Regions from separate parts of the Glutamicibacter sp. NPDC090743 genome, predicted to be linked through region 1. Evidence: riboswitches for the same ligand, from Rfam matches in the RefSeq annotation. Region 1 holds a riboswitch; each other region holds the start of a gene.
What was found. A riboswitch is a leader RNA that binds a small molecule or an ion and turns the genes downstream of it on or off. The one in region 1 is predicted to bind S-adenosylmethionine.
Positions count from the first base shown of each region.

Region 2: it holds a riboswitch for S-adenosylmethionine, as region 1 does, so the genes downstream of both, ACIQTS_RS14150 (ABC transporter ATP-binding protein) here and ACIQTS_RS08675 (O-acetylhomoserine aminocarboxypropyltransferase/cysteine synthase family protein) in region 1, are expected to answer to the same signal.
Region 3: it holds a riboswitch for S-adenosylmethionine, as region 1 does, so the genes downstream of both, ACIQTS_RS16345 (hypothetical protein) here and ACIQTS_RS08675 (O-acetylhomoserine aminocarboxypropyltransferase/cysteine synthase family protein) in region 1, are expected to answer to the same signal.
Region 4: it holds a riboswitch for S-adenosylmethionine, as region 1 does, so the genes downstream of both, ACIQTS_RS12595 (OsmC family protein) here and ACIQTS_RS08675 (O-acetylhomoserine aminocarboxypropyltransferase/cysteine synthase family protein) in region 1, are expected to answer to the same signal.

Region 1 is NZ_JBIVXE010000003.1:473,443-475,636, forward strand. Features, by position in the region: gene ACIQTS_RS08675 (O-acetylhomoserine aminocarboxypropyltransferase/cysteine synthase family protein) at 1-970, opposite strand, end outside; SAM riboswitch class I at 1,055-1,145, opposite strand; gene ACIQTS_RS08680 (LysR family transcriptional regulator) at 1,375-2,194, opposite strand, start outside.
Region 2 is NZ_JBIVXE010000006.1:240,554-242,747, reverse strand. Features, by position in the region: gene ACIQTS_RS14150 (ABC transporter ATP-binding protein) at 1-754, opposite strand, end outside; SAM riboswitch class I at 760-861, opposite strand; SAM riboswitch class I at 1,129-1,220, shown strand; gene ACIQTS_RS14145 (acyl-CoA dehydrogenase) at 1,236-2,194, shown strand, end outside.
Region 3 is NZ_JBIVXE010000008.1:44,599-46,792, reverse strand. Features, by position in the region: gene ACIQTS_RS16355 (helix-turn-helix domain-containing protein) at 1-65, opposite strand, end outside; gene ACIQTS_RS16350 (DinB family protein) at 199-786, shown strand; SAM riboswitch class IV at 854-967, shown strand; gene ACIQTS_RS16345 (hypothetical protein) at 984-1,250, shown strand; gene ACIQTS_RS16340 (VIT1/CCC1 transporter family protein) at 1,306-2,194, shown strand, end outside.
Region 4 is NZ_JBIVXE010000005.1:360,998-363,191, forward strand. Features, by position in the region: gene ACIQTS_RS12590 (DEAD/DEAH box helicase) at 1-1,059, opposite strand, end outside; SAM riboswitch class IV at 1,200-1,321, shown strand; gene ACIQTS_RS12595 (OsmC family protein) at 1,353-1,904, shown strand; gene ACIQTS_RS12600 (L-idonate 5-dehydrogenase) at 1,981-2,194, opposite strand, start outside.

The sequences.
Region 1 (2,194 bases):
GGCTGGGGTGCTCGGGCAGCGCGGGGTGGTGGATGGCGGCAATGCCCGGATACTCGGCAAGCGCGTCGATCAGCCGGGCGACGCTGCGCTGCACGTGGGCCGCGCGCACCGGCAGGGTCTCGATGCCTGCAAGGATGCCCTGGGCGCTGGCCGGTGCGAGGGTCGGGCCCAGATCGTGCAGGAACTTGGAACGAACCAGCATCGCGTAGGCCGCCGGCCCGTGGCGTTCAAGCAGCGAAGCGCCATTCAGCCGCACCCGCGGCGCGGCGATCTGCGGCCAGCGGGAGGAATCGGAGAAATCGAAGGTTCCCGAATCCACCACTATCCCGCCGAGCACCGAGCCGTGCCCGGCCAGAGCCTTGGTGGCCGAGTGCACCACGATGTCCGCTCCGAGTTCCAGCGGGCGCACGTTCAGCGGGGTGGCCAGGGTGTTGTCCACCACCACCGGGATGTTGCGCTCGTGCGCGATGGCCGCAATGGCCGGGATGTCGGCCACGGTGCACAGCGGGTTGGAGACCGATTCTAAGAAGAACGCCCGGGTGTCCTCCTCAATGGCAGCGGCCCAGGCGGCCGGATCGGCTTGGTCGACAAAGCTGACGCGGATCCCGAAGTCGGCGAAGGTGTCGGTGAACAAATCCACGGTGCCGCCGTAGAGCGAGGAGGAAGCCACAATGTGCTTGGGTCCCTGGGTCAGGGCCAGCAGGGACAGGGCCACGGCAGCCTGCCCGGTGGCGGTGGCCACCGCGTGGGCCCCGCCTTCCAGGGCGGCCACGCGCTGTTCGAGAATCGCAACGGTGGGGTTGCCGGTGCGCGAGTAGGTGAAGCCGGCCTGGCGCAGGGCGAACTTCTCCACCGCTTCGGCGTGCGATGCGAATTGGTAGGCCGCGGAATTGTGCAGTGGCGGCAGCATCGGGCGGAAGTCTCCGCTCGGGCGGTACCCTGCGTGCACCGCGTCGGTTTCCTGGCTCATGGCTCCTCCTCGATTCTCTGCGAGGGAGTGCACCGATTGGCATCGTGCGGCGGCACGAAGCTACGCAAAAACGCGTTCGGAACTGCTCCATCGTTCCTGGCGGTAGCACCTTTCGGTTTCCCGATGGTTGCTGCGGCGTCTCCGAGCCAGATCTCTCAGCCGCTCTTGATGGGTTGTTCTTCCATGGTTGGCTATCCGCCGCAAACGGTGCAAGCGGTATCCGGCGCCCGGCTTCATACAAGGCCGCCAGGCTTCATATGACTTCTCGTTGTCATGATGACGCGGTGGCCGGCAGCACTTTATGACGCGACCTTTTGAGATGAATCGGCGTGATGCAGGGGTTTTGCTGGAAGTTTGTGACGATGTGCCGGTGCTCGATGACCGGGGGTTACGCTGCTGGCGGCTCAGCCGAGCACTTCTACCCCGAAGCTGGCGACCACCGTTCGCACTTCTTGCAGGTAGCGCTGGGCCTGGTCGGTGAGCGGGATAGCGGCGTGGTCGATCCAGCCGATTTCGATGCGCTCCTCGATGGCCAGCGGGATGGCCACGATGGAGGGATCCAGCTCGTCGCTGATGATGCCGGTGGAGATCGTGTACCCGCCCAAGCCGATCATGAGGTTGAAGATGGTGGCGCGGTCCGAGACCTGGATTTCGCGTTGGCTGGAGCGCGTGGAGAGCACCTCCTCGGCGAAGTAGAAGGAATTATTCGCGCCCTGGTCGAAGGTCAGCCGGGGCAGGTCTTCGAGGTCTTCGAGCGTGACCTGGGTTCGGGTGGCCAGCGGGTTGCTGCGCGAGATGAAGATGTGCGGATCAGCCAGGAACAGCGGGTGGAAGACCAGCCGGGATTCGCGCAGCAGCTTGTCGATGACCTTTCGGTTGAAGTCGTTGCGGTACAGGATCCCGATGTCGCTGCGCAGCGTGCGCACGTCCTCGATGATCTGCTCGGTGCGGGTCTCGCGCAGCGAAAACTGGTATTCCTCGGCCCCGCTGGCCTGCACCATCCGAACAAAAGCATCCACCGAAAACGAGTAGTGCTGGGTGGAGACGCCCAGCAGCCGCCGGGCGGAGGGGCGGCCGAGATAGCGATGTTCAAGAAGCTCCACCTGCTCGAGGACCTGCCGGGCGTAGCCGAGGAATTCGGCGCCTTCGGCGGTGAGCGTTACTCCCCTGGCCGAACGCATCAGCAAGGTGCGCCCCACCCGTGATTCAAGCTCCTTCATCGCT
Region 2 (2,194 bases), on a different contig from region 1:
CGGTATGCCGGCGTGGATGCCCAGCTGAGATGGACAGATCTTCGATGACGCCCGCTGCACTATGCCCAGCACCTCGCCCCAGAACAATCACGCGGTCAGCCAAAGTCAACGCCTCGTCCACATCATGGGTCACCATGAGAACGGTGGTGGGGAACGATGCGTGAATCGAGAGCAGCAGATCCTGCATCTTCAAGCGTGTCAGCGCATCGAGGGCTCCGAAGGGTTCATCAAGAAGCAATACACCCGGGCGCCGAGCCAGCGCGCGAGCCAGCGAAACCCGCTGCGCCATGCCTCCGGAGATCTCTCGTGGGCGCAAGCTGGCTGCATGGCTCAGACCGGTCAGCTCGATCAACTCATCGATCAGCGAGTTGCCGGCGCGCTTATCGGTTTCCGGTGCCAGGCCTAGTGCAATGTTCTGGCGAACCGAGCGCCATGGCAGCAGCCGGGGCTCCTGGAAGGCAACGGCGCATAACTCGTTGATGCCGGTGACCTCGCGGGTGCCGGTGCGGATGGTGCCGGTGGTGGGGTGGTCCAAGCCCGATACTGAACGCAGCAGCGTGGATTTTCCGCAACCGCTGGCTCCAAGAATGGCCACGACTTGACCTGCTGGAATTTGCAGGTTGATATCGGCCAGGACGGTGCGGCTTTCCATCTTGGTGGTGAAGGTCCGCGACACGTTGCTGAACTGCACGTCCAGGGCGCTTGAAGCTGAGACAACGGGAGCTGCCTCGGGCGCTGCAAAGGAAAGAGTCATGTTCATCTCCATCGGTCCTGGCGGTAGCACCGGCCTGCAGAGCAAAACTCCAAAGGTGGTTGCTGCGGCGTCAACGAGCCAGATCTCTCGGCCGCTCGGGATGGTTACGTGTCCATTACAACGAGTCGAACGATTTGAACGCAAATCTCGCGTAATATGAAAAAATCTTCGACAACTACGTCACATTGCCCAGAAATTTCGTTATTTATTTTATTGCAGGCTGGTTTGCTCGACATTAAGCAAAACTTTGCAACTCATCTTCGGCAGGACACGGATTAGGCTGTGAAATTTGAAGATGGGCACTGCCGGCACTGGGACGAAATGTGACTTCGCGGGTTGGAATCACCGGTTTATTACCGTTACAAATGAATTACGACCCATCCAGAGCGGCTGAGAGATCTGGCTCCACGACGCCGCAGCAACCACCCCAATAGCGGGACGGTGCTACCGCCAGGACCGATGGAAAGAATTGAGAACCCTGATGCCTATTGGTGAATCGCACAATGCCCTCGGACTGGACTTCAACCAGCTCAGTGACCCTTCGCAGGCCACCGCAATGGGCCTGGACAAGTTTGAAGAACAGTTGCCGACTAGGCAATTGCTGAAAATCACCCCCGGACCAAGTGCGGATGAGCAATACGACCGGCTGGCCGAAATCTTCCGTCCCGTTTTTGCGCAGATCGCCGCAACCGCCAAGGACCGCGACTTGAACCGCGTGCTTCCTTTCGAGCAGGTAGGCCTGCTGAATCGCGAGCGGTTCGGTGCGTTGCGCCTTTCCGTTGCCGATGGGGGCTACGGCGCACGGCTGGTGGATGTCTTCCGCTTGCTCATCGAGCTGTCCGAGGCGGACTCCCACGTAGGCCAGCTGTGGCGTGCACATGTCGCATTCGTCGAGAACGTCTTGGCGCTGGAGGACGAAGAGCTGCGCAAGAAGTGGGTCGCTCGCATCGCTGCCGGGCAGATTATCGGCAACGCCTACACCGAACGCGGTGGCAACGCCCTGGGCACCTTGAACACCAAGGCCAGCACCGTGGACGGGCGCTGGGTGATCGACGGTGAAAAGTACTACTGCACCGGCACCATTTTTGCCGACTGGACCACCGTTGCCGTGGCCCACCCGGAGCTCGCCGGCCGCCAGATCGCCGTGGTCTCCACCCAGCGCAGCGGCGTCAAGATCCTCGACGACTGGGATGGATTCGGCCAGGGGCTTACCGGAACCGGCACCACCGAATTCCACCAGGTCCCGGTGGATTGCTTCATGCCGCAGCAGACCAATGACTCCGAAGCGGCGATCTTCCAGCTGGTGCTCATGGCCGTGCAGGCCGGCATCGCCCGCGCCGCGCTGAACGACCTGCGTAGCGCGGTGCAGGCGCGCACCCGCATCTTCACCACCGGAACCGGGGTGCCGGTATACCAGGAACCCCAGGTCCTCCAGCTGGT
Region 3 (2,194 bases), on a different contig from region 1:
ACCCCGCGCAGCCTCGCACCGATATTGATCGCAGCACCGGTTGGTTCAACTGGCAAGGTTTTCATCGTTTGGCTCCTCGACGTTTTCTGCAGCAACAACCGCAACCACTTTGGCTTCAAGGCCTGCGGGGCAAGTTTACCAATGGTAAACACACCGCGCCCTCTACCGCGAGGCTGCAGCGCTCACTAGACTCTGTCCATGGACAGCACCAAGGACAAGCTCTGCGGGTACCTGAACGACGCGCGCGAGAATGCGATCTACAAGGCAGAAGGCCTCGCCGAACACCTGGCACGCACTCCGCTCACCCCCACAGGCACCCATATCCTGGGAGTACTGCACCATTTGGCGATCAATGAATACGAATATTTCGGCACCTGCCTCAAGCGCAGGGCCGATGACCGCTACGTTCGCGAATTCATTGCGCCGCATGATCCCGACGCGGATTTCCTCCCGCCAGCAGATATGGATGCGCAACAGCTGATCGGCCTGTATCGGAAAGCCATCGCCTTCGCCGATGAAGCCATCAGCGACCTGCCCCTGGACTGTCCCGTAGAGGTACCGTGGTGGGGGCCAGCTGGCAAAACCACCTTGGATCACCTGCTCATCCATGCGCTCGCCGAGACCTCCCGGCATGCAGGGCATCTGGATATTATCCGCGAGCAGCTCGATGGCCGTGCTGGCTGGACCGCGCAACTGGATCTGCTGCCCGGCTACACCGCGGGGCAATGGGCCGAACAACGCGAGAAGCTGCAGCAACTGGCCAATGCCTTTGCCCCGGGCAGCTGAGCCGCAGTCATATTACGCATTCGGACTTCACCGCGCCCTGCCACCGGCGGTACCATCGGAAATGTTGCTTCACGAGACGCGGCGCCAAGCTCCGACTGGCCGCGCACCAACCCCAAGTTCATGGGTGGTTCGGATGAGGAAGCGGTCCGCGCATCAACAGGTGCACGGGCAAGAGCGCGCAAGAGAGTTGACGTCCCATGGCATATCCGATTCTGCCCGTCATCGACCGCCAGACCGGCCAAGTGCAGTTCAAGGCCGAAGGCCGCTGGCGCACCTGCTACGTTGCAGATCCGCTCAGGCTTGAACAGCTCATTGCTCGTTGTGCCCGCCGGCCGACCTTCGACCCGGCCACATCTGAATTGCTGCTGGTGGTGCCAGTCGCCGGAGATCCTGCGGGCAAGCGATTTGCTTTTAGTCTTGCCAAATTCCCAAGTGCAGGAGCCCTGACTAAACTGGGTAGTTGATCCGATCCACGGGTTTCATTGGGAAACTCCATGTTCCAGGAGAGTCATCTTCGCGATGTCACAGCACTCAGCAACCGAACCTACCAAAGCGCAGATCCAGCGATGGCGCAAGTATCTCGCTGATGAAGTCGCAGAAGGCTCCATCTACCGGGCCCTCGCGGAAAAGAAAACCGGGCAGGAACGGCAAATCCTGCTGGGCCTGGCAGAGGCGGAAGCACGCCACGAATCCCACTGGCGCGTCCTGCTCGGCGAACATGTCAAGGAAGTCCGCCCGTCGCTGCGCCGCACCATGCTGCGTTTCCTGGCATTGCATTTCGGTTCGGTCTTCGTCCTGGCCATGGCCCAGCGCTCCGAGAGCAGTTCGCCCTACCGCGATGACAAGGACGCCACCGCGCAGATGGCGGCCGACGAACAGGTCCACGAAGAAGTCGTTCGCGCGCTTGCTACAGCAGGCCGTGCGCGCCTTTCGGGCAACTTCCGTGCTGCGGTCTTCGGCGCCAACGACGGGCTGGTTTCCAATCTCGCGTTGATCATGGGCATCGGTGCGACCGGTGTTTCAGCGACCTTCGTGCTGTTCTCCGGCATTGCCGGCTTGCTGGCCGGTGCACTGTCCATGGCAGCTGGCGAATACGTTTCGGTGCGTTCCCAGCGCGAGCTGCTGACAGCTTCACGCCCAACCCAGGTCACGCTGACAGCGGCCCCGAACCTTGATCTGGACGCCAACGAGCTGCTGCTAATCTATAAGGCCCGCGGCATGAGCGATGAAGATGCCGAGCACCGGGCCGCCGAACGCATGGGCCTGTTCACCTGCGATTGCAACCCCGACTTCTCGCTGAACCCAGAGGGTCGCGGCGAAGAACTCGAGAAGGAGCACCAGGAGCTGGGTTCGGCCACCGGTGCGGCGGCCACCTCGTTCTTCCTCTTTGCTTCCGGTGCTGTGGTGC
Region 4 (2,194 bases), on a different contig from region 1:
CAGGTGCTGGCGCTCGAAAAGCTCAACGCCTTCCTGCGGGATGGATTGCGCACCGGATTCAATAAATGTGGCCAGTTCCTTCGTGACCGGTTCAGCGAACCGGGCCAAACCGATTTCCCTGGCCTTCGGCAAGGGGCTGGACGCGTAAGTCAACAAGGTCGGCGGCGTGCCTATGGGCAAGAGGTAGACGTGCTCTTCGCTCGGCCCGCGCAGCTTCCCTTCCATGCTCAGGCCATGTTCACCGCGACGCACATCCACGTGTGCCATGGCTGGTTGCTCGCTGAACTCCACCGGGGCCTTGGCCGTAGAACCACCGTTGACGATCTGCACTCCAGCTTCACGCAGGGCTTCGAACGCATCCAGCAGGTCCTGGCCTGGAAGATCCATCAAGGAGATCCACTCCTTGGGATCCCACGAATGGCGATAAGTATCTTGTTCAACGTGTTCACGCAACCGGTCCAGTTCAACGACCGCACGACGCTGCTTCTTGGAGAACCGCGCATCAAAAGCAACATTGCGCCAGCTGATCCCGGTTTGGATCCAGGGGCTCTTGGTTCCCTGGCGGGCCGGGCGTGCCTGCAAGGTCAGCGCGTCCTCGCCGCCATAACGGGGTTCGCTGACCACTTTCAGGATCAATCCCAGCGGTTCTTCGACAGCCAGCGGCTCATCGGAAATGACTGGAAGCAGACGGTCAAGGGTACGTTCCCACTGCGGCTTGCTATTGCGTTTCCATGCGTGGGGATCCACCCCGGAGTCGGAGACGAAGAAGCCCTGGTCTTCTTCGGTGGTGACCTCGATGAGCAAGGCGGCGACATCTTCACAGGACTGAACCCCCGGATGCTTCCCGCAGAAGCTGGTGAAGCTGATATTGCCCTCGGTGATTTCCAATTGGGCCATCACCGATTCGCGCAGCACCACACCGGAGATGCGGGTAGATCCCGGTTGCATTACCCGGTTGGCGATCTGCACTTTTCCGGAATCACACAGGAACTGGCCCAGGTTGTATTCGGATTCGGTCACCAAGGTCTGGGCCGCAGAAAGTGTCAGCTGGAATTCCATACTCGCCGTTCATTGTTCGTGCAGTGGGCGCCCGAGAGCTAGATTCCATCTTAGCGAGCCGGAAAGCAAGATGCCCGGTGACGAAAAGTTACTTCTGCCCTTTACCCGCGGGCCCTGTAACCGATAGAAATTAATCACTGAATCACGAGTTCCACTCTTTGAGCCCTGGCTGAGTGGACGGCAACCCTCCTGCGTCATTGTGCGGGGTGCCCCAGGTGAAGATTCGACGCATCTTGACAGCCAAGATGCGTAAGCGATGGCGCCCCTTGCGCCAGAAAGGGGATCAATTCCCCATGACTAATGCAGCATCTGCCCCAACCGTATCCGAAGACCGCGCACAGCGCCTGCAGGAAGCAGGCAAGGGCTGGGGCGAACGAATTTCGGCTGCCCCGCAAAGTGCCCAATTGACTTTCACTGTGGAGGGCGAAGGCTTCGATTCAGTAGCCAGCAACATTGTCTCGGGCAAGCACACCTTCCAGGTCGACGAGCCAGCTGCCCTGGGTGGCAGCGACCTGGCCGCAAGCCCCGTGGAATACGCGCTCGGAGCGCTCATCTCCTGCCAGGTTGTGGTCTACCGCTTGTACGCGCAGAACCTCGGCATCCAGGTGGACGACGTGAAGATCCAGGCCAATGGCCACCTCGATGTCCGCGGACTCTTTGGCATCGACCAGACCATCCGCCCCGGCTTCTCGTCGGTGGATCTGGACATCCGGATTGCCGGACCGGAATCAGCTGAACGCTATGAAGAACTGCGCCGCGCAGTGGATGCCCACTGCCCGGTGCTGGACCTCTTCGCCAATCCGGTGCCCGTGACAACCGCGGTAAGCATCGCAGAGTCCAACTAGAGTTCGCTGAAGCAAAGAGCACCGCGGCGGCCCCTGACTTCAGGGGCCGCCGCGGTGCACTTCTAGCTGAAGCCAACTACTGCCCCAGGAAGTTCAGCAGGACTTTACCGGAGCGAGCCGAATCCTTCGCCGTTTCAAAAGCTTCAAGCGAATCGGCGACCGCGAACTCGTGGGTAACCGCCTCGGAAACCTGCAGCGACCCGTCGGCCAGGGCAGCAAGCACCTGGTCGATTTCGTCGTTGAAGCGGAAGGAACCAACCAGTTCCAGCTCGCGGGTAATAGCCAGCGAA